Regions from separate parts of the Arthrobacter sp. TMT4-20 genome, predicted to be linked through region 2. Evidence: riboswitches for the same ligand, from Rfam matches in the RefSeq annotation. Region 2 holds a riboswitch; each other region holds the start of a gene.
The links. Region 2 has a riboswitch for S-adenosylmethionine ahead of metX (homoserine O-acetyltransferase MetX). Riboswitches for the same ligand answer to the same signal wherever they lie in the genome.
Positions count from the first base shown of each region.

Region 1: linked by a shared signal. The riboswitch ahead of ACX80Z_RS12025 (MetQ/NlpA family ABC transporter substrate-binding protein) and the one ahead of metX (homoserine O-acetyltransferase MetX) in region 2 are both predicted to bind S-adenosylmethionine.
Region 3: linked by a shared signal. The riboswitch ahead of sfnG (dimethylsulfone monooxygenase SfnG) and the one ahead of metX (homoserine O-acetyltransferase MetX) in region 2 are both predicted to bind S-adenosylmethionine.

Region 1 is NZ_JBTNDW010000011.1:96,096-103,956, reverse strand. Features, by position in the region: gene ACX80Z_RS12055 (hypothetical protein) at 1-296, shown strand, start outside; gene ACX80Z_RS12050 (TfoX/Sxy family protein) at 404-760, shown strand; gene ACX80Z_RS12045 (helix-turn-helix domain-containing protein) at 917-1,378, shown strand; gene ACX80Z_RS12040 (hypothetical protein) at 1,424-1,777, shown strand; gene ACX80Z_RS12035 (methionine ABC transporter permease) at 2,240-2,899, opposite strand; gene ACX80Z_RS12030 (methionine ABC transporter ATP-binding protein) at 2,899-3,927, opposite strand; gene ACX80Z_RS12025 (MetQ/NlpA family ABC transporter substrate-binding protein) at 3,997-4,878, opposite strand; SAM riboswitch class IV at 5,106-5,222, opposite strand; gene ACX80Z_RS12020 (YybH family protein) at 5,341-5,766, shown strand; gene ACX80Z_RS12015 (putative bifunctional diguanylate cyclase/phosphodiesterase) at 5,760-7,082, opposite strand.
Region 2 is NZ_JBTNDW010000009.1:155,755-163,615, forward strand. Features, by position in the region: gene ACX80Z_RS10710 (DMT family transporter) at 1-597, opposite strand, end outside; gene ACX80Z_RS10715 (RNA-binding S4 domain-containing protein) at 703-963, shown strand; gene ACX80Z_RS10720 (alpha/beta hydrolase) at 950-1,660, opposite strand; gene ACX80Z_RS10725 (SGNH/GDSL hydrolase family protein) at 1,776-2,597, shown strand; gene metX (homoserine O-acetyltransferase MetX) at 2,612-3,745, opposite strand; SAM riboswitch class IV at 3,764-3,899, opposite strand; gene ACX80Z_RS10735 (hypothetical protein) at 4,017-4,445, shown strand; gene ACX80Z_RS10740 (VOC family protein) at 4,450-5,091, shown strand; gene ACX80Z_RS10745 (CPBP family intramembrane glutamic endopeptidase) at 5,133-5,942, opposite strand; gene ACX80Z_RS10750 (DeoR/GlpR family DNA-binding transcription regulator) at 5,973-6,773, opposite strand; gene ACX80Z_RS10755 (class II fructose-bisphosphate aldolase) at 6,770-7,654, opposite strand; gene ACX80Z_RS10760 (1-phosphofructokinase family hexose kinase) at 7,651-7,861, opposite strand, start outside.
Region 3 is NZ_JBTNDW010000013.1:31,557-39,417, forward strand. Features, by position in the region: gene ACX80Z_RS12875 (ABC transporter ATP-binding protein) at 1-390, shown strand, start outside; gene ACX80Z_RS12880 (aliphatic sulfonate ABC transporter substrate-binding protein) at 528-1,571, shown strand; gene ACX80Z_RS12885 (ABC transporter permease) at 1,568-2,482, shown strand; gene acs (acetate--CoA ligase) at 2,473-4,425, shown strand; SAM riboswitch class I at 4,512-4,616, shown strand; gene sfnG (dimethylsulfone monooxygenase SfnG) at 4,623-5,768, shown strand; gene ACX80Z_RS12900 (O-acetylhomoserine aminocarboxypropyltransferase/cysteine synthase family protein) at 5,768-7,099, shown strand; gene ACX80Z_RS12905 (CoA-binding protein) at 7,096-7,599, shown strand; gene ACX80Z_RS12910 (carbon-nitrogen hydrolase family protein) at 7,713-7,861, opposite strand, start outside.

The sequences.
Region 1 (7,861 bases), on a different contig from region 2:
GTGATGCCTGGATGGTCAGCACCCGTCTGGGCAGGCAGACCATTCTTCCTGGACTGGAGGAGGTAGCAGCCGAGATAGTGTCAGGTCCCATCGACTGGCCGGCGGTCACTGCCCGTACCGGCGAGGCGGTCACCGGGGCCGCCCCCGAGTTGGCTTGCCCGTCGGCTCCGTTGCTGGAACGGATTGCTACGTCCCCGCTACCGACGCATGACTCCCTCAGCGAAACGGCTCCGGAGCTGACTCCTGGACAGTTAACTACGGGGCTCCTGGTGCGGGCAGCGAACGCACTCAGCTGAACCGTCGCCGTCGTCAGGTGCCCGGTTGGCGCCGCAGCCCCCAAACGCTTGACAGATTTTGCCCCTCGTCTCATATTCAAAGGGCATCAGTAACCAAAGGGGCGACCGTGACCACCAGGGCTTCAGCTCGCGAGTACCTTTCCGGGCGCCTCCGGGACATCTTCGCCTCCTATCCGAATGTGCGGGAAATACGGATGTTCGGCGGCGTCTCGTTCATGGTGAATGACCGCATGGCTGTTGCCGCCGATCGCTCCGGTGACCTACTGGTACGCGCAAACCCAGCGGAGTACGACAACCTGCTTCGCCGCGGCGCAGTGCCGGCGCTCATGGGCAAAGAAAAACCCATGGGGCGCGGCTGGCTGACAGTGTCACGCGACCAGCTCGACGACGAAGCGGAACTGGCCTACTGGGTCACCATCGGCGTCGAATCGGGAAAGATCGGCTCGGCAAACGCGTCAGGGTGACAACAGCCCTTGATCGATGCAGCAGGCAATCTTGACCATGCGGGTCGGATCACCGGCGTTCACCGCACGCGGTCAACGATCTGACCGCCGTTGCCAGATTGCACTTATTTCAGATATGTCAGATAATAAGTGCAAGTAAAAAGAGGAGATGTTGTCATGGCGGCTCTAACAGCCATCCAAAATGTTCGAACTATCGATGTGACCACCTCGCAGAGCGAGGAAGCAAAAGAGGTATCGCGCCGCTTTGACGAAGTGGATCCTGGCGACCTTCAGATTAAGATCGAATCTTCTTCCGGGGAGGCAATTGTCGTGCCCGATGGACTCAGTGACCTGCTTCAGACTGTGGTGCGTTTGGCCGCTGCTGGCCAGCCCTTCGGTATTACCCAATCCCCAAAGGCCCTCACCAGTGTGGAAGCAGCGAAGATGCTGGGCATCTCGCGCCCTACCCTGTTGAAACTCGCTGCCTCTGGGCAGATCGCTTCTCATAAGGTGGGGTCACATACCCGTTTTAACCGGTCCGATCTTCGTTCACTGGCCGAGTCGCGCCTTGCTGATCAGAGAAAGTCCTTCGGAGATCTACTGGAATTCGAAGATTCGTTGGGATTCGACAAAGATTAGTTCTGACCATAGCCACGGCCCCCGGAACTGCATAGGCTAGCCCTTATGCAGCCGGGGGCCACGCTTATCTTCCTTGACGCGAATATCCTCTATTCGCGAACTCTTAGAGACTGGTTCGCTCTGATTGCTCTAAATTCCGGCCCCGAAGGCATCGGGTTGCGATGGAGCGAAGACGTATTAGCTGAGTGGCTCTACAATCGCCGACGTAGAAACCCCGCCGCCTCCGATCAGGACATCGGACTTTGGCGCAAGAAGTTGACCGACGCGTTTCCCGAAGCAGTGATCCGAGGCTACGATATCGACCCGACTCTCGTCGAGGGCAAAGATAAGTTTGATGCGCATGTGTTAGCTGCTGCAGATCATGGGTGCGGGCGATTACCTGGTCACCAACAACTATGAAGATTTCTTTCCTTACGCGGATCTATTTGAATTCGAAACCTATGTGGCCGATGACATGCTCTGTCTCATTATGGAGCGTCGGTCAGACGCCGTGCTAGCCGCCCTAAGGATGCAGTCCCAATATTGGGGTTGTCGTGATGGCTCGAAAACACTTGTCGCTGCGTTAGTCGATGCTGGGGCACCAAACTTCGGCACACACATTCAATCGGTGCTAACCAGAATGGCAATATCGGGCGAATATTAGATCCAGGTTTCCTGGACGAGGACGCCAGCACCGGTTTGATTGACACGCTCGCGCTCACCGTGACCTCGTCCTCCAATAGCCTTTCAGACTGTTGCAGGGACCTTTTCTTCGTTTCGCTCCGTGGGATTGCACCGGGGGCGAATTGTTGCCGTGGTGTTGCCGCTGGCGCTACCCGCGTCGGGGATCACCACGTTCGAGACCCGCCGCCGGCCGGAAAGCTACCGTCTGAGCGCTTTCCGGGCGAGTACGTTGCCGAGCAGCTGCACCGCCTGCACCAACAGGATGATCACGATCACCGCTGCCCAGGTGACCCAGGGGTTGAACTGCCGGTAACCGTATTGGATGGCGAAGTTGCCCAACCCGCCGCCGCCCACGTACCCGGCAACCGCTGACATGTCGACCAGCGCCACGAAGATGAACGTGTACCCGAGGATCAGCGGGCCGAGGGCTTCGGGGATAAGGATGGTCAGGATGATGCGGAGGCGCCCGGCCCCGACGGATCGCGCCGCCTCGATCACGCCCGGTTGGACAGTCAGGAGGTTCTGTTCAACGATGCGGCTGATCCCGAATGCGGCGGCCAGCGACAGGGTGAAGATGATGGCGCTGTTGCCGATCCCGGTTCCGGTGACCGCCCTGGCCAGGGGTTGTGCCGCGGCGAGGAAAATGATGAACGGGATGGGCCTGAAGATGTTCACGATGATATTCAGGGTGCTGAACACGGCGCTGTTGCCGAGGATACTGCCGGCTCGGGTGGTGTAAAGCCCGATGCCGAGCAGTAGTCCGCCGAGGCCGCCGAAGAACAGACTGAACCCGACAATGTAGAGGGTCTCGTAAGTGGCGACCCACAGCTCCGGGGTGAGGTCAATGAGGGAATCCATCAGCTGAGCTCCTTCACAGTGATGCGACCGGACAGCCCGGTCAGCGCAGCGTCGACCGCGCCGTCGGGCCCGGTGAGTGCGAGGGTGAGATGGCCGAATGCGCGGCCCCGAATGTCGTTGATGCCGCCGTAGATCAGTTCGAACTCGACGCCGGCGGCCGCCAACTCGAGGAAGACCGAGGCTTGCGAGGAGTCGCCGTCACGGAAGGAGAAGGTGACGATCCGGCCGGTGTGCCGCTCCTGGAGAACCGCGAGTTCGTCGGGTGAGGGGATCCCCCGGACCACGGTGGAAACGAACCGTTGGGATGAGGCCTCGCGCGGATTGGAGAAGACGTCGAACACATCACCCTGCTCCACGATCCGGCCGCTGTCCATCACCGCCACCTTCGTGGCGAGGGTCTGGATGACGTCCATTTCGTGGGTGATCACCACTATGGTGATGCCCAACTCCTCATTGACCCGCCGTAGCAGGCGCAGCACCTCATGGGTGGTCTCGGGGTCCAACGCCGACGTCGCCTCATCGGCGAGCAGGATTTTTGGCGAGGTGGCGAGTGCCCTGGCGATGCCGACGCGCTGTTTCTGGCCGCCGGACAGCTGTTCGGGGTAGTTGGAGGCCTTATCGGCCAGTCCCACAAAGTCGAGGAGTTCGGTGACGCGCGCCTGGATTTCGTCCCGGCTCTTCCCAGCGACGCGCAGGGGGTAGGCGACGTTGTTCCAGACTGTTTTGGCGTTGAACAGGTTGAACTGCTGGAAGATCATCCCGATGTCGAGACGTAGTTTGCGCAGTTGCCGGTCCGGGACGTTGGTGACCTGCTGGCCGTCGACAATGATGGTGCCGCTGCTGGCCTTTTCGAGAGCGTTGATCAGGCGGACCAGAGTGCTTTTCCCGGCCCCCGAGTAGCCGATGATCCCGTAGATCTCTCCAGCCTCGATGTCGAGGCTGACGTTGTCAATCGCGTGCACGGGAGCGTCGCCGCGGCGGCCCGGAGGGAAGCTTTTGGTAACTCCCTGCAGGGAAATGAGTGGCATGGTGTTCCTTGATAAACGGCCCTGCGGCCAGCCGGGATCGCCAGCTGGCCGCAGGGCAGGGAGGGCTGGTTAGCCTTGGGCGCGGGTGTCTTCCTCGACGGTGTCGAGGGTCGTCTGCAGCTCATCGGGGGTGACCTGAAGGAACTCGGCGGTCCCGCCCGAGGTCTCCTGGACGGCGTCCTGCACCTCCTGGTTTTCCTGGTAGATGCTGATCAGCTTCTGGTACGTCTCGTTGCCCTCTTCGCCGGCGCGGGCGGCGAACACGTTCACGTACGCGACGGCGGCAGGATCGGTCGGATCGTCCTGGGCAATGGCGTCCTCGAAGTTCAGGCCAGCGTCCTGGACAAAGTCGTTATTGATGATGGCGGCGGCGACGTCGGGCAGCGAGGTGGGGGTCAGCGACGCTTCGAGCGTGGTGACGGTGACCTTGGACGCGTCCTCATCAATGTCGTCGATCGTCGAGAAGGCGCTGCCGCCGTCGTCGAGCACCACAAGACCGGCGGACTGAAGGACCAGCAGCCCGCGGGCGAGGTTGCTCTCGTCGTTGGGGACAGCAACCGTCGATCCTTCGGGGATTTCCTCCACCGACCCGTACTGGGTTGAGTACAGGCCCAGCGGGTAGATGGCCGTGGAGCCGATCGGGGCCAGCTCCTCTCCGCTGGATACGTTGTAGCGGGCCAGGTACACCAGGTGCTGGAACTGGTTGAGGTCCAGTTCACTTTCGCTTAGCGCGGGGTTTGGCTGGGTGTATTCGGCGAAGTCGATGACCTCCAGCTCGATGCCTTCCTCGGCAGCGGCCTCGGTGAGCAGGCCCCATTCCGGGTCGCTGGCGCCGACGACGCCGAGCTTGATGCTTTCATTTCCGGAACCGGACTCGCCCGAGCCACCACATGCCACAGTGAGGGCGAGGAATGGGGCAACGGCGATAGTGAGAAGGGTGCGGGATTTCATGGGGGTTTTTCCTTTGAACGGGGTACGTCAGTGGGGTCCGGTCGGCCGATAACATTGGCCAGGCGTTACCACTGGACAGGCAGATAGGCAGATAGGCAGATAGGCAGGGGTGAAGTGCTGCGATAACTGCAGCGACATTCGGGGAGTTTCCTCGGGGTTACATGCTGGCTCGCTTCAAGATGGCGGGCGGTATCCACGACGACCCCTCGGCGGGGTCAATTCTGGATACGCCGTACTTGCCGTCCGGGGACTTGTTCCGGCGGCCGAATCTTCACCTGGAGCACCCCGCTACGGGAGAGGGTTGCTGGTCAACCGGCCAGGGCCGTTGGTTGACACTCTTGATTCTGGAGATCACGCTAAGGCAGAAAATTTGTTGGGTCAAAACCTGGCCGTTACCGGTCGTCATAAATGACTTGCGCGTACCCGTTCCGTTCATCGGTCGGGCATGCGAGGATCGCCTTCATGGATGAAGAGTCGATCACTCAGGTTCTCGAACAGTATGCTGCAGCCGTATTCGGGAAGGATGTTGATGCCCTGCTGACCCTGTATGACGACGATGTCCGGGTTTTCGACTTATGGGACGTGTGGAGCCACCAGGGTGCAGGCCCGTGGCGGGAATCAGTGGCCGGGTGGTTCGCTTCGGTGGGGGATGAGCGTGTCGGGGTGGACTTCGATGACGTTCAGACTCTGGTTACCGAGGACCTGGCAACCGTGCACGCCATCATCACCTACCGCGACATTGGGCCCGACGACGTCGAACAGGACTCCATGCAGAACCGCCTGACCTGGGTTCTGGGGCGCCGCGACGGTGACTGGAAAATTGTGCACGAGCACACGTCAGCTCCGGTCAACGGCGAGACTTTCAAGGTCAACCTGCAACGCTACTGACCAACCAGTTGGGGTTCTCCCAGGCGCATATTATCGGGTCGCGGAATGAACCACGGTTCGAGGTCCTCTGCCGACATGGGGCGGGTGTAGAAGTAGCCCTGCGCGAGGTCGCAGTCCAGCTCGGTCAGCGCGTGTAGCTGGGCTGGCATTTCAACGCCTTCGGCGACGGCGATCAGGTTCGTGGCGTGGGCGAGCTGGATGCAGGACGCGACAATCGCGTGGTCCTTGCTGTCGGTAGTGAGCCCGGCAATGAAGGAGCGGTCAATTTTCAGTTCGTCGATCGGAAAGCGCTTGAGATAGGTGAGGCTGGAATGGCCAGTACCAAAATCGTCGATTGCCAACCTGACGCCCAGGGCCTTGAGAATTTCGAGGGTCCGCAGCGCGGCAACTGGATCCGCGGTGAGCGCCGTTTCGGTGATTTCCAGGGTCAGGAGCCCCGGAGCAACACCATGGCGTTCAAGCGCTTCAGTGACCATTTCTTCGAGGCGGGGATCGCTGAGCTGGATGGCTGAGATATTGACTGACATTCGTACTGGGGGCCGTCCCGCCGCAGATCGGTGCCATGCGGCCTGTTGCGCGACGGCAGCGTTGATCACCCAGGCTCCGAGCGGCAGGATAAGCCCGGATTCTTCGGCGAAGTCGATGAAAGCTGACGGTGCCAGCAGGCCCTTATTGGGGTGATCCCAGCGCACCAGTGCCTCGAATCCGTTCATCTGGCCGCTGACGAGGTCAATCTGGGGCTGGAAGAAGAGGCATAGCTCTCCGTCCTCGATGGCACGGCGCAGTTCACCGCGGCGATTCAGCTGGCCGTCGTCGGGATCGCTGTGCATGCTGCACTCCACCTCGCAGCGGTTACGGCCCCGCTTCTTGGCCTGGTGCAGTGCCGCGGCAGCCCGACCCACCAGCCGGTCAGGGGTGTCAGTTTCGCTGGCCATCGAAACGCCAATACTGACCGTGATTTCAATGCTGGTCCCGCCAACCGCCATCGGCGCGCTCAGGGCCTCCAATAGCTCGGCGGCCACCGACTGCGCCTCCCCGGCGTCGGCGAGGTCAGCCAGTACCGCAAATTCGACACCCGACAACCGAGCGACGACTGCAGATGGGTGCACCGCGGCACGGATCCGCTGCGCGACGATACTCAGAGTCTCATCCCCAGCAGCGATCCCCAGACCGACATTGACCGTCCGGAAGAAATCCAGGTCCACGATCAATAGTCCTCGGCGCTGTTTCCTGCCGGCCCGCTTTGCAAGGCAGAGCTGAAGCTCCGCCAGAAATCCACCCCGATTGAGCAATCCGGTGAGCGAATCATGGGTCATCAAATAATCGAAGCTAACCTTTGCCTGTGCAGGATTTCTGGCCTGTTCAAGTACACAGCTTCGCACTTCGGCGAGCGCTCGTGTGTAAGAACTGCTGTGATCAGACGCCAACTCTTCATCGGTCAGGCCGGTAGGGGTTTCGTCGATTGATGAATGGCTATTGGTGCTTGGTACTGGATCGAGCATGGGGGCGATTCGCTTTCCTGGTCATTCGACCGGAGTCTAAGGTTCAGCGACCGGGATATCTCAGGCCACAGAGTATTGCCTAGAAGGGCTTCGCTATCTACCAATCCGCGATGCGGATACAGGGTAGTCGCTTGTGAGCCAGCAGGACGGAAGTAGTCAACGGGAATGGCTGAAGCCCATAGAGAGCCTGCTTTCGTTTGAAACGGATGGAAGAAATCACGGCGTGCGCCAAAGCGTCCGATTTGCCAAATAATCGTTATTCTTCACAATTTCCGATTCCTATTTCAGTGTAACCGCGCATCGAAACGAAGTCGGCTTATTTCGTTGATCCTGTGGCAATCCTGCGCGGTTCCTCGCTTCGGTCCCTTCCCAAAAGGAATACCCGGTTTCAGGAGTCCTACAATCGCCCGTTCGGGAACCCGGCTTTGCCTAACGAGTTCCGCAGGGCTTGCCCGGCCCGGTGGGCAATTCAGGCAGCGGTGGGCAACTTTTTCCTCACCGATCTCCGGGTGGACCCCCTCTGACCGGATTGCTCACCGCGGCTAGACCATCCACGCCGCCACTCGCGCGGCGGAAGAGGAGGGAGCCTACTT
Region 2 (7,861 bases):
ATAGTGAACCGACGCGGTGCCATTCATGGCCTGTTGGAAGCTGATGAGGAATCCGGCCAGGATCGGCAGCAGCACCGGTATCAGCCAGCTGCTGAGGTCGCCGGTGGCACCGAACCGGGGTGACACCGCCCAGACCACGGCAGCGACGGCGAGCGCCGTGCCAATTAATCGCATCACGGTCAGCGGTCGTTTCCCTGCCGGCCCGATGCCTGCACGGTCGGCGAGCAGGCCACTGAGGGTCTGGCCCATCACTGCCGCTACCGTGAAGAGCGCCACCCCCAGAACACCGATGGTCAGGGACTGGGAGAAGACAAAGAACGCGCCGATGGTGCCAGCGGCAAGATAGATGGGCGGGAACCGCCGCTCCCGCACCGAGGGAAGTATCTGCCGGAAACCGGCCCGCCCCCGCGGCAGCACGAGGGTGATAATCACCATCAGGACGAGGCCGGTGCTGAAGCTGACTAGCGCTGCGGCAACCCCATCGTTGAGGTGTGTGCCGAGGGCGCCGTTGATTCTCCCCTGCAGGGGAATTGCCACGCCGGCTGAGACGGCGAGCAGCAGGCCGAGGAACAGGGGAAGCCGGGGGTGGTGTGACACCCATTGATCCTATGGCAGGCTGGCCCGTGCCCTGGGACCAGTCGAACGGATCAAGAGATTCGGAGCCATGCCGCTGAGACCGGCAGGGTCGGGCAGAATGGAGCCATGAACCAATCCCCAGAAAGCGACCCGACCGTCGGCCACACCATCCCCATTACTGATGACATGATCCGGCTGGGTCAGCTGCTGAAGCTATCCAATCTGGCTGAGGACGGCGCGCAGGCCAAGGAGCTGGTGGATAACGGCCTCGTGAAAGTCAACGGGGCCATCGAGGAGCGCCGCGGCGCGCAGCTCCATCCAGGCGACGTGGTCACCGTGAATGGCGCCTCGGTCACTATCACCCGTGAGACCGCTAACGGCGTTTAGGCTGCGGTTCAATCCCGAAAACTGTCAGCTCGAGGAATTCCTTGACGTGGGCAAGCTCACGCATGCTGATGCTGTGGGCGATGCCCGCATACAGCACCTTGGTGAGGTTCGTGTGTGCGACAGCCCAGCGGTGAGTGAATTCAATCCGGTCGGGAGTGATCACCGGATCCTCCTGATCGCGCCCCCAGAAGAGCGGCACCGGGTGCGCTGCTGCGTCGTCGTCATTGAAGAACTGGCTGCCCTCGGCTGGCACCACAAACCCTGAGAGCCCGACGACGGCGGTGAAGTCGCGGGGGCGATGACGCAGCAGGGTGGTGGCGACGGCCATTCCCATGGAGAAGCCGAGCAGGGACACGCTGGTATGCCCGGCTTTCACCGAGTCGAGCCAGCCGGCTACCTTGGCGACGGTGTCAGTCACCAGATCCACCGAGTATCCGGTGTCCTGGGTGAGGGGGAACCAGGTGAACCCTGGCCCCATCGCGTGGGGGGCCCGCACGGAGGCGACCGTGAGGTTGGGCGGCAGATGGTCGACTAAGCCCATGAGGTCTTCCTCATTGGCAAGATGTCCGTGGAACATGACGAGCAGGGCGGTACCCTCGCGTTCCGCCGCGGGGCGCGACCACAGGACCACGGGATCCCAGGCAGGCGCGGTGGCGTGATCGGCGGCTGGCAGGTGGGGTGATTCCGAAAGAGTCATTGACCTAGTCTTTCACGCGCGGAGGGTCGCGTTCAGTATCGGTCTGTAACAGGATAGAAGGATGAACCGGAACCTGTACCTGACGCCCGACACCCCGGCCGATCCTCACGACAGCATGCCAGAGAGCAGCGTGGCGAACAGTATCCCGCATCCGTGGACCCGCTATGTTGCCCTCGGTGACTCATTCACCGAGGGCATTGGTGACCCGAATCCCGAGAGCGTGGGCGGCAACAGGGGGTGGGCCGACCGGGTCGCTGAAGAACTCAGCAGGAGCCGGGAGGATTTCGCGTATGCCAACCTCGCCGTTCGTGGCCGGCTGCTGCACCAGATCGTGGACCAGCAGGTTGCACCGGCTTTGGCCTTGAAACCGGACCTGATCACCATCTCGGCCGGCGGCAACGACCTGATCCGGCCGGGTGGCGACCCGGACCAGCTGGCGGCCCGGCTGGACGGTGCCGTTGAGGCGCTCAGCGCGGATCAGGCGACGGTGGTCCTGTTCGCCGGCCCCGACGCGAGAGATTCGGTGCTGGGCAACTTCAGGTCCAAGACGGCAATTTTCAACGAGAACCTGAGGATCATCGCCGCCCGGCATGACGCCCTGATCGCAGACATGTGGGCGCTCCGGCAGCTGGTGAACCCGCAGATGTGGGATGGAGACCGGTTGCACTTTTCCCCGCTGGGTCATCACACCATTGCCATGATGGTGCTGGAAACCCTCGCGGTACCCCATTCCCTGACACCGCTCGAACCGCAGCCGCTGCCCCATCAGAGCTGGCGCGCCGCGCGGACGGAGGACCTGGTGTGGGCGAAGGTGTACTTCGTCCCCTGGGTGCTGCGCCGGCTCCGCCGCCAGTCCTCGGGCGACGGGGTGCTGGCGAAAAGGCCCGATGCCGCTCCGATCTTTGGCCCCGGGATGCCCCCCGGCGTCGGCGGCTAAGCCCCGGTCATTCACTAGTGATCGGTGTAGAAGGCTTCCCGCAGGCGTTGATCGAGCTGGTGGATCTCGGTCAGGAAGGCGTCGTGGCCGATCGGTGAGACGATCGTGTGGACGGGCACCTCCCCCGGCAAGGCCTGTGCCAGGGTGTGGGACTGGCTGGGGAAATACAACCGGTCCGAGTCAACCGCTGCGATGAAGAACTCGGCGGTGGCATCCCGCAACGCCAGGTGCAGGGGACCGCGGTCCCGGCCGGCATCATGCCCCATGAGTGCTTCTGTCAGCACCAGATAGCTGTTGGCGTCGAACCGTTCCACCAGCTTGCTGGCTTGATGGTCAAGGTAGCTTTCCACCTGAAATCTGCCCCGGGCTGCCGGGTCCGACGAGCCGAAGGGTGTCTCTGCACCCTGTGCCGCCCGACCGAAGCGGTGCTCCAGCTCCGGCTCGGACCGGTAGGTGATGTGGGCGATGCGCCGGGCCAGCCCGAGCCCGGCGACCGGGCCTGTGCCCGGATAGTAGTCCCCCGCGGCGAATCCCGGGTCCAACCGGATAGCCTGCAGCTGCGCCTGGGCGAAGGCAATCTGCTCTGCCGAGCTTGCGGCAGTGCAGGCGATGACTGCGCACCGTTCGACCCGCTCCGGGTACACCAGAGCCCACTCCAGGGCCCTCGCGCCGCCGAGCGACCCCCCGATCACCGAGTGCCACCGATCGATTCCGAGCGCATCAGCCAGGAGGGCCTCGGCCCGGACCGAATCCCTGACCGTGAGGTAGGGGAATCGGGAGCCCCAGGGGACGCCGTCGGGGTCCGCTGACGCAGGTCCGGTGGAGCCATAGCAGCCGCCGAGCATATTGATGGATACGACAAAATACCTGGTGGTGTCGATGGTTTTGCCGGGGCCCACCAGCTGGTCCCACCAACCGTCTTCGGTCGAATCGCCGCGGGCAACATGGGAGCTGCCGGTCAGTGCATGCTGAATCAGGACGGCATTGGACCCATCGTCGTTGAGGGTGCCCCAGGTTTCATAGGCGAGCGTAATCTCGGGCAGGTGCCCCCCGGTTTCACAGGTGAAGGGGCCCAGACCGAGTGAGCGGACGACGCCGTCAGGTGTCACCTGGGCCCGGTCCTGTTGTGCGGTGTGAATAGTTGTCACTGGTATCGCCCACCTCGGAATCCGCGCTTGCGCCGGACACCCTGTCCGCCGCCTGGTCGTCACCCGGGGCACCCCACCGCGAAGGAGGGTTGCCGTCCAGCAAGCCGGGGCTTGGTGGAGCGGGGTGTTCCGCTCCGTGCTGGCACTCGTGACCTGTTCCTAGATAACCCGAAAACGCAGCTTCGACGCAAATATGTGAACGTCCGTGTATCTGAACGTCCGTGGCAAAAAAGACCCTGATCTGCCCCCAGCAGCCCGATAAGCTTGCGCCATGCGGATCCGCCCAATCGATCTCGTCGATGTTTTTGTCTACCTCGTCGTCCTGGGTCTGTTCATTCAACTGTTTCCCGCGGTGATTTCCGAGACGTTCACCCTGGCGTTGCTGACCGCTGCGCTGCTGAAGCTGGTGCTCGAATTGGTGATGCGGGTGAAGAAGGCCCTGTTGACCCGCGTCCGTACGGCTGAGCGGGTTCTCCCCCGGGTGATCAATGGTGGGGCCCTGCTGCTGGTGCTTCCCGGAAGCAAACTCCTGGTGCTCCAGCTGGTGGCGTTCCTCTTCGGCGATGCGGTGTACCTGGGTGGCTTCTTCCAGGTCACGGCGCTGATCATCGTTCTGATGGCTGCCCGGGGTGGCGTGAGACGCCTTTTCGTCGGTAAGGGTCCCCTAAGTCGAGACACAGATCACAAAGTGCCAAACTAGGGCCATGCGCTTGGACCATGTCTCATATGCTTGTGAACCCGACGGCCTCGTAGCAACTGCGGGGAGGATCGCCGATGCCCTCGGCGTCGACCCGGTGAAGGGTGGTGTGCATCCCCGCTTCGGCACCAGGAACATGATTTTCCCGATGCTGAACGGTCAATATCTCGAAGTTGTTGAGGTGCTGAACCACCCGGCTTCCGACAAAGCTCCCTTCGGCCAGGCGGTTCGCGCCCGGTCCGAGGCTGGCGGCGGCTGGATGGGTTGGTGTGTTGCTGTGGATGATCTGGCCCCCTTCGAGGAACGCCTCGGTCGTAGCGCCGTCCCGGGCAACCGCAAATTTCCTGACGGTCAGGAGCTCACCTGGCAGCAGATTGGCATCAAGGGGCTGATCGCTGATCCCCAGGTCCCCTATATGTTGCGGTGGGATGACGGTACTGAGGCCCTGCACCCCTCACAGGCCCGACCCGCTACAGTGCGCCTCGATTCGCTGACCATTGCAGGGTCCCCCGACCGGATTGCTGAATGGCTGGGCACGCCGGCGACCGAGCCGCTCGATGAGGTTGTTGTGCAGTGGGTGGCACCCAATGGCACTCCCGGCATCATGTCCGTGACCTTCCAGACTGCCAACGGCCTGGTGGAAATTTAACTGCACCCTTTCGTGTGACCGGCCGGCAAGTCGCCACGTGACTAGTCGCCGATACCAATCGCCGATCCAAAGAGGGCGAAGCCTACAAACCCGGCGATATCGAGCAGGGCGTGGGCGATGACCAGGGGCATCACCCGTTTGGTCCGGGTGTAGGCATATCCAAAGATCAGACCCATCAGGACATTGCCGATAAACGGCCCGAAGCCCTGATACAGGTGGTAGCTGCCCCGGAGCAGGGCACTGGTGATGATGATGGCCGGCATTGACCAGCCCAGCTGCTTCAGCCGGTGAAACAGGTATCCCACCACAATGACCTCTTCGACCACTGCGTGGCGCAGCGCCGAGAGAATCAGGACGGGCACGGTCCACCAGTAGGCGTCGAGCGCAGCGGGCTCGATTGCCGTCGTGATCCCCAGCGCACGCCCCGCCGCATAGACGCCGAGCGTGCCGACCCCGATGACCATCGCCAGGCCGAACCCCAGGCCGAAATCGACCCGTGGCCGGCTGAAAGTGAATCCCAGGGTGCGGAACGCCGACTTTCCCGGTTCCGTCAGGAGGAATAGCACCAGGAACACCGGAACCAGCGCGAAGAAGATGCCGAGCAGCTGGTAGGTGAGGTCGAAGTACTGGCGGTCATTCAGGACCGGATTCAGCCGGGTGGTCTGCGCAGCGAGCGGCGCCTGGCTGAGCTTGTCGAGCAGGTTGACCACCGCGTAGACGGCCGATTGCCCGAGGGAAAGTCCGAGCACAATCGCTATCTCGGCGGTGATCCGCCGACGTTGGACGGGGGCCGACCGGTTGACATCGTCCGGCGTCGACGTCGTGGACGCCTTGGGTATCTCGGTGGACATGCCAGCCATCCTAGTGGGCGATCCTTGGGGCTAGTCGGCACCCAGCTTCGGGGCGACGATGACGGTGGTCCCATGATCTTCGAACGACCGCCGCTGAGCGGCGGTGATTCCTGAGTCGGTGATCAGGTTGCTGAAGGTGTAGCCGGTCATGGTGGCGAAGCATCGGGTACCGATCTTCGACGAGTCCGCGACAACGTAGGCCTTGGCGGCGCGTTTGGCGACCATTGCGTTGACCGCGGCTTCACCCTCGTCGCTGATGGTGGGCCCGACGACCGGGTCCAGCCCGTTGACTCCGACAAACGCCAGGTCGAGGGCCACCCGCTGCAGCACCGCGTCAGCATAAGAACCCACCAGTTCATAGGAGCGGGGGTTGACGATGCCACCGGTGACCATGATTTTGAAGTTGGGCCGGACAGCGAGCTGGGCTGCAATGTTGATGGCGTTGGTGACGACAGTAAGCGTTGGCTTGTTTGACGGTTCCATCAGGTCGCTGCGTTTGCTGAGCGCCGAGGCGATTGCCGTGCTGGTGGTCCCGCCGCAGAGCCCGATCACCGCTCCCTTGGGGATGAGGTCGCTTGCGGCCTGCGCGATCGCGCGCTTCTGCCCGGCGTGGACGTCCTTGTTGTAGCGCCCGGGCAGATCGTAGGCGACGGTTTCGATGGTGGCCCCACCGTGTGTGCGGGTCAGCAACCGCTGCTCCGCGAGGCTGTCCAGGTCCCGCCGGGCGGTGGCCGGTGAGACTTTGAGCTTGCTGACTATTTCGTCGACTTCCACCTGGGTGGCTTCGGAGAGTAGGTCAAGGATGGCGCTGAGCCGTTCCGCGCGTTTCATCCCGCTGGCCCGTTCCCGTTGATGGTGGCTGCCGCAGCGACCGGGCCTGCGGTAGCGAAGAGGGTTAGCAGGCGTGCGGTTTCCGATTCGATGGCAGCACGCCCGGCCCCGATATACTTCCGCGGGTCGACGATTGTCGGATTGTGATCCAGGTACAGGCGAACGGCCCGGGTGGAGAGGCTGTTCAGGTGCGTGGAGACATTGATTTTGGTCATCCCGGCCCGGATCGCCGCAGCGATAACGTCGTCAGAAACCCCCGACGACCCGTGCAGGACCAGCGGCACATCGAGCACTGAGTTCAGGGCCGCGATCAGGACCAGGTCCAGTTCGGCGCTGCGCTGAGTCATCGCGTGGGAGGAGCCGACGGCGACGGCGAGCGCGTCGACACCCGTGGCCGCCACAAAGGCGGCGGCCTCCCCCGGGTCCGTCCTGACGCCCGGCGCGTGAGCGCCGTCCTTTCCGCCGACCTTGCCCAGTTCGGCTTCCACATACACGCCGCGTTCCCGGGCGTAGGTGGCCACGCGGGTGGTGGTGGCAACATTCTCGTCGAAGTCCAGGGCGGCGCCGTCGTACATCACCGATCCGAAGCCCAGGTCCACCGCGGCGAACGCCAGCTCAGGATCTTCAGCGTGATCCAGATGCACTGCGACCGGCACCAGGGCGGCGCGGGCGATGGCAAGGGTGGCGAGAGCGATCGGTTCCAGCCCGCGATGGTAGTTGACGCAGTTCTCGGAAATTTGGAGAATCACGGGCAGCCCCGCCGCTTCGGCCCCGGCCACCAGCGCCTCGGCCGTTTCCAGCTGGATGACGTTGAACGCGCCAATCCCGGTTCCCGCGGCTGCAGCCGCAGCCATCAGTTCGCCTGTCGGTGTGAGGGTCATGCGCGGGACTCCTGCTCGGGTAGGTGGTGCTGGGTGACGGTAACTGCTGGTTCCAGGTCCGGGTAGCTGGGGTGCAACTCGCCGGCGGCTGGCATCAGGACCGCGGCGGCCGACCACGCGACGGCGAGCCGCAGCAGGGTTTCCGCGGAGGTGATGCCGGCAGCGAGTACGACGGCGAGCGCCGCTACCGCCGCATCCCCAGCCCCC
Region 3 (7,861 bases), on a different contig from region 2:
TCGTTCGCCAAGCACCGTCCGCGGGAAGTCTCCGGCGGAATGGCACAGCGAGCCTCATTGGCACGTGCCCTGGCCCGCAACCCCGGCGTCCTTCTCCTCGACGAGCCGTTCGGCGCCCTTGATGCTCTCACCCGGATCAAGATGCAGGATCTCCTGCTCGACATCCACCGAGCCCAACCCACCACCGTGCTACTGGTCACTCACGACGTCGACGAGGCGCTGCAACTGGCAGACCGCATCATCGTCCTGGGCACCGAAGGCAACCTGCCGGGCGCCACCATCACCGAGGTTCTCACCGTCCCCGGCGACCGCCCCCGCGACCGCAACGCGGCCGACCTCGGCCGAATGCGCAGCTCCTTGCTCGCCTCCCTGGGAGTCACCGGCCACTAGGCCGCGCCTTCCCCTGCCCTCCGGGTTTCTCTTTTCACCCACCCCTGCACGGCCTACCCGCTGTGTCACACCGTACCCACCCTTTTGTTCGTCTCACCCAACTCGTCTCAGACGACCCGTCTCACCGAAGGACACTCATGAACCGCCAACCAGCACCCCACCCCCGCCGCACCTTTCTGGGCGCCGCGTCACTGGCCGCCGTCGCCTCCCTCGCCTTGACGGGATGCATGGCCGGTGAGGACGCCGACGGCGCGGCCGCCCCCGCGGGCGGCGAACTGAACATTGACTTCGCCACCTACAACCCGCTGTCCCTGGTGATCAAGGAACAGGGGTGGCTGGAGGACGAGTTGGCGGATGAAAACGTCACCGTCAACTGGATCCAGTCCGCCGGGTCCAACAAGGCGAACGAGGCGCTGCGCGCCGGAGCCATCGACGTGGGTTCCACCGCCGGTTCCGCTGCCTTGCTCGCCCGATCCAACGGCTCCCCGATCAAGACGATCGACATCTACTCCCAGCCGGAATGGTCGGCGCTGGTCACGAACGCTGACTCGGACATCCAGGAGATAGAGGACCTGCGGGGCAAATCGATCGCCGCCACGAAGGGCACCGACCCCTACTTCTTCCTCCTGCAGGCGCTCGAGGCCGGCGGCGTCGATCCCTCCGAGGTCACGGTGCAGAACCTGCAGCACGCCGACGGCCGGGCCGCCCTCGCCAACGGATCGGTGGACGCCTGGTCGGGCCTCGACCCGATCATGGCCTCGGCCGAACAGGATGGGGCCACCCTGTTCTTCAGGGACATCGACTTCAACACCTACGGCTTCCTCAACGCCACCGAAGACTTCCTGGCGGAGAGCCCCGAGTTGGCCCAGACCGTCGTAAACGCCTACGAGAAGGCCCGCGAGTGGGCCATCGAGAACCCCGAAGAGACGGCCAAGATCCTCGCCGAGGTGGCAGGGATCGACGTCGAAATCGCCAACGCGGTCATCATCGACCGCACCAACCTGGACGTTGACCCCATCCCGGGTGACGCGCAGCGGGCTGTGCTGGAGAAGATCGGTCCGGTGTTCGTCGAATCCGGTGACGTCTCCAGCCAGGAACAGGTTGACGAAGCGCTCGACACCCTCTTTGAAGACTCCCTGGTGCGCAACGCGGATCCCACGGCGATTGAGGCCTCCTCATGACCCACATCGGGAATCCGTACGTGACCGGGAACAGCGTCACGGGCGTGAGCCAGACTTCCCTGGAAGCCTCCGGCTCCACCGTGGCAACGGCAGACGCCACCCAGCCGCCGCCCGAACGGGGCGGACCGGCACATGGATGGTCCCAGACCGGCCCGCTGCGGCGTGGCTGGGTGCGTCTGCTCCTCGGGCTGATCCTGCCCGGGCTGATCATCACCGTCTGGCAGCTGAACTCCGTCACCGGCCTGTTCAGCGCCGTCCAGGTGCCGCCGCCCGCGGCGGTGCTCAATGCGGCAGTCGAACTGATCCAGCGCGGCGAGCTGTGGACCCACATCGGCATCTCCACCCAACGGGTACTGCTGGGCTTCACCTTCGGCGCCGCCCTGGGCCTCGCGATCGGCTCACTCGTCGGGCTGTCCCGGATCGCGGACGCGCTGCTCGCTCCCACCATCGGCGCCTTGCGTGCTGTCCCGTCCCTGGCCTGGGTGCCGCTGCTCATCCTGTGGATGAAGATCGGCGAGGATTCAAAGATCACGCTGATCCTCATTGGCGCCTTCTTCCCCGTCTTCACCACCGTGTACCTCGCGCTCCGGCACGTGGACCGGAACCTGGTGGAGGCCGGCCGGGCGTTCGGGTTGAAGGGCTTCAAACTGCTGACCACGGTGCAACTCCCGGCCGTGATTCCATCAGTGTTCTCCGGTCTCCGGTTGGGCCTCGCCCAGGCGTGGCTGTTCCTGGTCGCGGCTGAACTGATTGCCTCCTCGCTGGGGCTCGGATACCTGTTGAGTGATTCACAATACAACGGACGGGTGGACAGGATCTTCCTGGCGATCATCCTGTTGGCGATCATCGGCAAAACCACCGATGCCCTCCTGGGGATCGCCGAGAAGTGGGCGGTCCGGCGATGGGCGTGAGCCTTCAGGAGGCCGACCCCCTGACCGAGACGGACCGCCTGGCGTTCTGGGAACAGCAGGCGCGCCGGCTGGACTGGGCTGCCGAATGGTCCACGGCGCACAGCTTTCAGCCAGCCCGGCCGGTATCGGGTGGCGCCGACGGGCAGCTCACCGTCCCGGTGATCGAGTGGTTCGCGGGGGGCCGCCTCAACGTGGCCCACAACTGCGTGGATCGGCACGTGGATGCCGGGCTGGGCAGCAAGGTCGCCCTGCATTTCGAGGGTGAGCCCGGGGACCAGCGAACGGTCACCTACTCGGACCTGCAGGAGGAGGTGTCACGCGCCGCCAACGCCTTGCTGAACCTCGGGATCGGCAAGGGCGACCGCGTGGTGATCTACCTACCCGTGCTCGTCGAAACGATTGTGGTCACCCTGGCGTGCGCGCGAATCGGGGCGGTGCACTCACTGGTGTTCGGCGGATTCTCTGCTGAAGCCTTACGCTTCCGGGTTGAGGACACCGGCGCCAAACTGTTGGTCACAACTGACGGGCAGTACCGGCGCGGCGCAGCGGTGCCGGTCAAGACCAACGCCGATCAGGCCGTGTCCGGTTCCAACAGCATCGAACATGTTCTGGTGATCCGCCGCACCGGCAGCGACATCGAGTGGACCGAGGGCCGGGACGTCTGGTGGCATGACGCCGTCGGCGCCGCGTCCCCGCATCACGCTGCCGAGGCGTTCGACGCCGAGACTCCCCTGTTCATCATGTACACCTCCGGCACCACGGGTAAGCCGAAAGGCCTGGTGCACACCTCCGGTGGGTACCTGACCCAGGCGTCGTGGAGTTTCGCCTACCTGTTCAGCAACCCCGATCCGTCGCAGCGGGACCAGGACGTCCACTGGTGCACCGCCGACCTTGCCTGGGTGACCGCCCATACCTACGAGATCTACGGTCCGCTCTCCAACGGCGCCACCCAGGTGATCTTCGAGGGCACTCCCAACACCCCACATCCGGGGCGGCACTTCGAGATCATCCAGCGTTACAAGGTGACCAGCTATTACACGGCCCCCACCCTGATCCGGTCGCTGATGGGCTGGTTCCCGGACGGCGTGCCTGCCAGCTACGATCTGTCCTCGATCCGTCTCCTCGGCACCGTCGGTGAGGCCACCAACCCCGAGGCCTGGCGCTGGTTCAGGGAGCACCTCGGGGCTGGCACCGCACCGGTCGTCGACACCTGGTGGCAGTCAGAAACCGGCGCCACCATCCTCTCTCCCCGCCCCACTGACCCCTCGTTCAAGCCCGGTTCTGCCTCCCGCGCCCTCCCCGGCGTGAGCACCCGGATTGTCGACGACGCCGGAAACCCGGTACCCACCGGTGAGCAGGGCCTGATCGTCGTGGACCGCACCGGACCGGCGATGGCGCGCACCGTCTGGGGCGACCCGCAGCGCTACCTGGATTCCTACTGGCGAAAGTTCGCCGCCCAGGGCTGGTTCCTGGCCGGTGATGGGGCCAGGAACGACGACGACGGCGACACCTGGATCCTCGGCCGGGTCGACGATGTGCTCAACGTGTCAGGCCACCGGCTCTCGACCATCGAGATTGAATCGGCCCTGGTTGCTCACCCGTGGGTGGTCGAGGCCGGCGTCTGTCCGGTCTCCGATCCGCGGACCGGCCATGCGATTGCCGCCTTCGTGGTGCTGGCTGCGTCCCACGGGGCCGGCGCGCACGCGGCGGAGGAGGTGAGCCGGGTCTTGCGGGACCACGTCGCGGCGGTGATCGGGCCGATCGCCAAGCCGGCCGCCGTCGTCGTCGTCGCGGACGTCCCGAAGACCCGGTCCGGCAAGATCATGCGCCGGCTCCTGACGCAGCTGTTCGAGAACACAACGCTGGGTGACACCACTTCCCTGCAGAACGAGGCGTGCGTGCCCGGCATCGCTGCCGCACTGGCCGCAAGGGCGTCACCGTGACCCCGCCAGCAAACCCCACCGGAGGGACAACCCGCAACGGAGAGCAACAATGTTGGTCGACCGTGAGAGGACTGTCACACTGGTGGGGACCATCCCGAGCGGTTGAGAGATCTGGCTCATTGACACCGCAGCAACCCTGGCCACTGCCCACGGCAGTGACATTAGGGTGCTAATGCCAGGCACGATGGAGGACCACTATGGCTATTGACCTTTCCCAACCCCTGAAGTTCGCGTACTGGGTGCCCAATGTGAGCGGCGGCCTGGTGGTCTCCACCATTGAGCAGCGCACCAGCTGGGACTTCGAGTACAACAAGAAGCTGGCCCGCATCGCGGAGGACGCCGGCTTCGAGTACGCCCTCTCGCAAACCCGGTATGCGGCGTCGTACGGCGCCGACAAGCAGCATGAGGCGACGTCGTTCTCCCTGGCGCTGCTCGGTGCGACCGAAAAGCTGAAGGTGATCGCCGCCGTCCACCCCGGCATGTGGCAGCCCGGAGTCCTGGCGAAGTTCATCATCACCGCTGACCACATCTCTGGTGGTCGGGCGGCGGTGAACATTGTGTCCGGCTGGCTGAAGAGTGAGTTCACCGGGTTCGGGCTGCCGTGGCTGGAACACGACGAGCGCTACGTCCGCACCGAAGAGTTCATCAGGATCCTCCGCGGCCTCTGGACCGAGCAGAACTTCTCCCAGGCCGGCAAGTATTACAACATCACCGATTTCACCCTCAACCCGCCGCCCGTCGACGTGCCCGGGCGTCCACACCCTGAAATCTTCTTCGGCGGGAACTCGACGGCGGCGCAGGCCACTGCTGGCCGGGTGGCCGACTGGTACTTTTCCAACGGCAAGGACCTCGAGGGATTCAAGGAGAATATCGCCGGCGTGCAGGCCTCAGCGGCCGACGTCGGCCGCCACCCCCGGTTCGGGCTCAACGGTTTTGTGATTGCCCGCGATACCGAGAAGGAAGCCCGCGAGACGCTCCGCGAGATCGTGGCCAAGGCCCACAAACCGGCGGTGGAGGGGTTCCGGGGCGCCGTGCAGGAAGCCGGTGCCTCGACCAAGGACGGCAAGGGTATGTGGGCGGACTCGTCCTTCGAGGACCTGATCCAGTACAACGACGGCTTCAAGACCCAGCTGATCGGCACCCCCGAGCAGATCGCCGAGCGGATCGTCGAGTACAAGAAAATCGGCGTGAACCTGATGCTGACCTGCTACCTCCACTTCCAGGAGGAGGTCGAAGCCTTCGGCAAGGACATCCTCCCCATCGTCCGCGAACTCGAAGCGGACCTCGCCCGTAAAGAGGGCCTAGATTTCAATGTTGACAACCAGATTAAGGCAGGTGTCTGATGGCTGATCGCAGCTTCGGTTTCCGTACACGCGCTCTTCACGCGGGTGGCACCCCCGACTCGGCCCACGGCGCCCGAGCGGTACCCATCTACCAGACGACCTCGTTCGTGTTCAAGGACACGAACGACGCCGCCAACCTCTTCGCGCTCCAAAAGTACGGCAACATTTATTCGCGGATCGGCAACCCTACGGTCGCCGCGTTCGAGGAGCGGATCGCGTCCCTGGAGGGTGGCATCGGGGCGGTCGCGACGGCGTCGGGCATGAGCGCCGAATTCATCACGTTCGCGGCCCTCTGCCAGGCCGGGGATCATATTGTCGCCGCGTCGCAGCTCTACGGCGGCACGGTCACCCAACTCGATGTGACCCTGCGCCGGTTCGGCATTGACACCACCTTCGTCCCCGGCACGGATCCCGCTGACTATGCTGCGGCCATCCAGGACAACACGAAGGCCGTCTACGCGGAGGTGATCGCGAACCCCTCGGGTGAAATCGCCGACATCCAGGGGCTAGCGAAGATCGCCCACGACGCCGGTGTGCCGCTGATCATCGATTCCACCCTGAGCACCCCCTACCTGATCCGGCCCATCGAGCACGGCGCCGACATTGTGATCCACTCCGCCACCAAGTTCATCGGTGGGCACGGGACCACCCTGGGCGGCGTTGTCGTCGAGGCCGGAACCTTCAACTGGGGTAACGGCCGGTTCCCCACCATGACCGAGCCGGTCCCGTCCTACGGCAATATCCAGTGGTGGGCCAACTTCGGCGAGTACGGCTTCCTGACCAAGCTGCGCACCGAGCAGCTGCGGGACATCGGGCCGTCCCTCTCCCCCATGTCGGCCTTCCAGCTGCTGCAGGGCGTGGAAACCCTGGCCCAGCGGATGGACGAACACCTGTCCAACGCCCAGGCGGTCGCTGAGTGGCTGGAGAACGACCCTCGGGTGGAGTACGTGAACTTCGCGGGCCTCCCCTCGCACCGGCATTTCGAGCGGGCCGCCAAGTACCTGCCGCAGGGGCCCGGGTCGGTCTTCAGTTTTGGGGTGAAAGGGGGCAGGGCGGCAGGGCAGAAGTTTATTGAGTCGCTGCAGCTGGCCTCACACCTGGCCAACGTGGGCGATGCCCGCACCCTGGTCATCCACCCCGGCTCGACCACGCACCAGCAGCTGTCCGCCGAGCAGCTGGTCACGGCCGGCATCCCCGAGGACCTGGTCAGGATTTCGATCGGACTCGAGGACCTGGACGATATCCTGTGGGACATCGACCAGGCACTGGACCTTGCCACTGCAACCCCGCAGGGCTCAACACCTACTCCGCACGAGGGAGCCACCGCATGAGCGCCGATCTGGAAACGGCACGGACCTGGGAGGGCCCGTCCGCCCCTGAACGACTCTCGCTCCTGCGTCACGCCAAGTCGGTGGCGATCATTGGGGCATCGGATAAGCCGTCCCGCGCGTCGTACTTCGTGGCCACCTACCTGCAGTCGTCGTCGCCCTATCGCTTGTACTTCGTGAACCCGGTGGCGAAGGAGATTCTGGGGCAGCCCGTCTACGCGTCCCTGGCCGACCTACCGGAGGTCCCCGACATCGTCGACGTGTTCCGGAAGCACGATGATCTGCCCAGTGTCCTTGAGGAGACGAAGGCTGTTGGCGCGAAAACGCTGTGGCTGCAGTTGGGGTCCTGGCATGAGGACGTTGCGCACGACGCCGAGGAGGCGGGCCTGAACGTGGTAATGGACCGCTGTATCAAGATTGAGCACGCGCGGTTCCACGGTGGACTCAACCTGGCTGGCTTCAACACCGGAGTGATCTCGTCGAAGCGGCAGGTTACCGCCTAGCCCCACCCATCATCTAGCCCCATCCCACACCCCCATCGAGTCAACAGGAATCGCCCCGAAAAGTGGCTATTCCTGTTGACTCGATCCCGTTGGTTGGGGGCAGGGTGGCTGGGCTAGTGGGACTCGACGATTTCCTCGTTGCGCGCGAATCGGCGGTTCTTGAGCACGGGCAGGAACTCGCGGACGTCGGCGATCCGTCGGCGTGACACGTTGGTGGTGACCACTCCCTCTTCCTCGTCGGTGAGGAAGACCTGCGGGATTC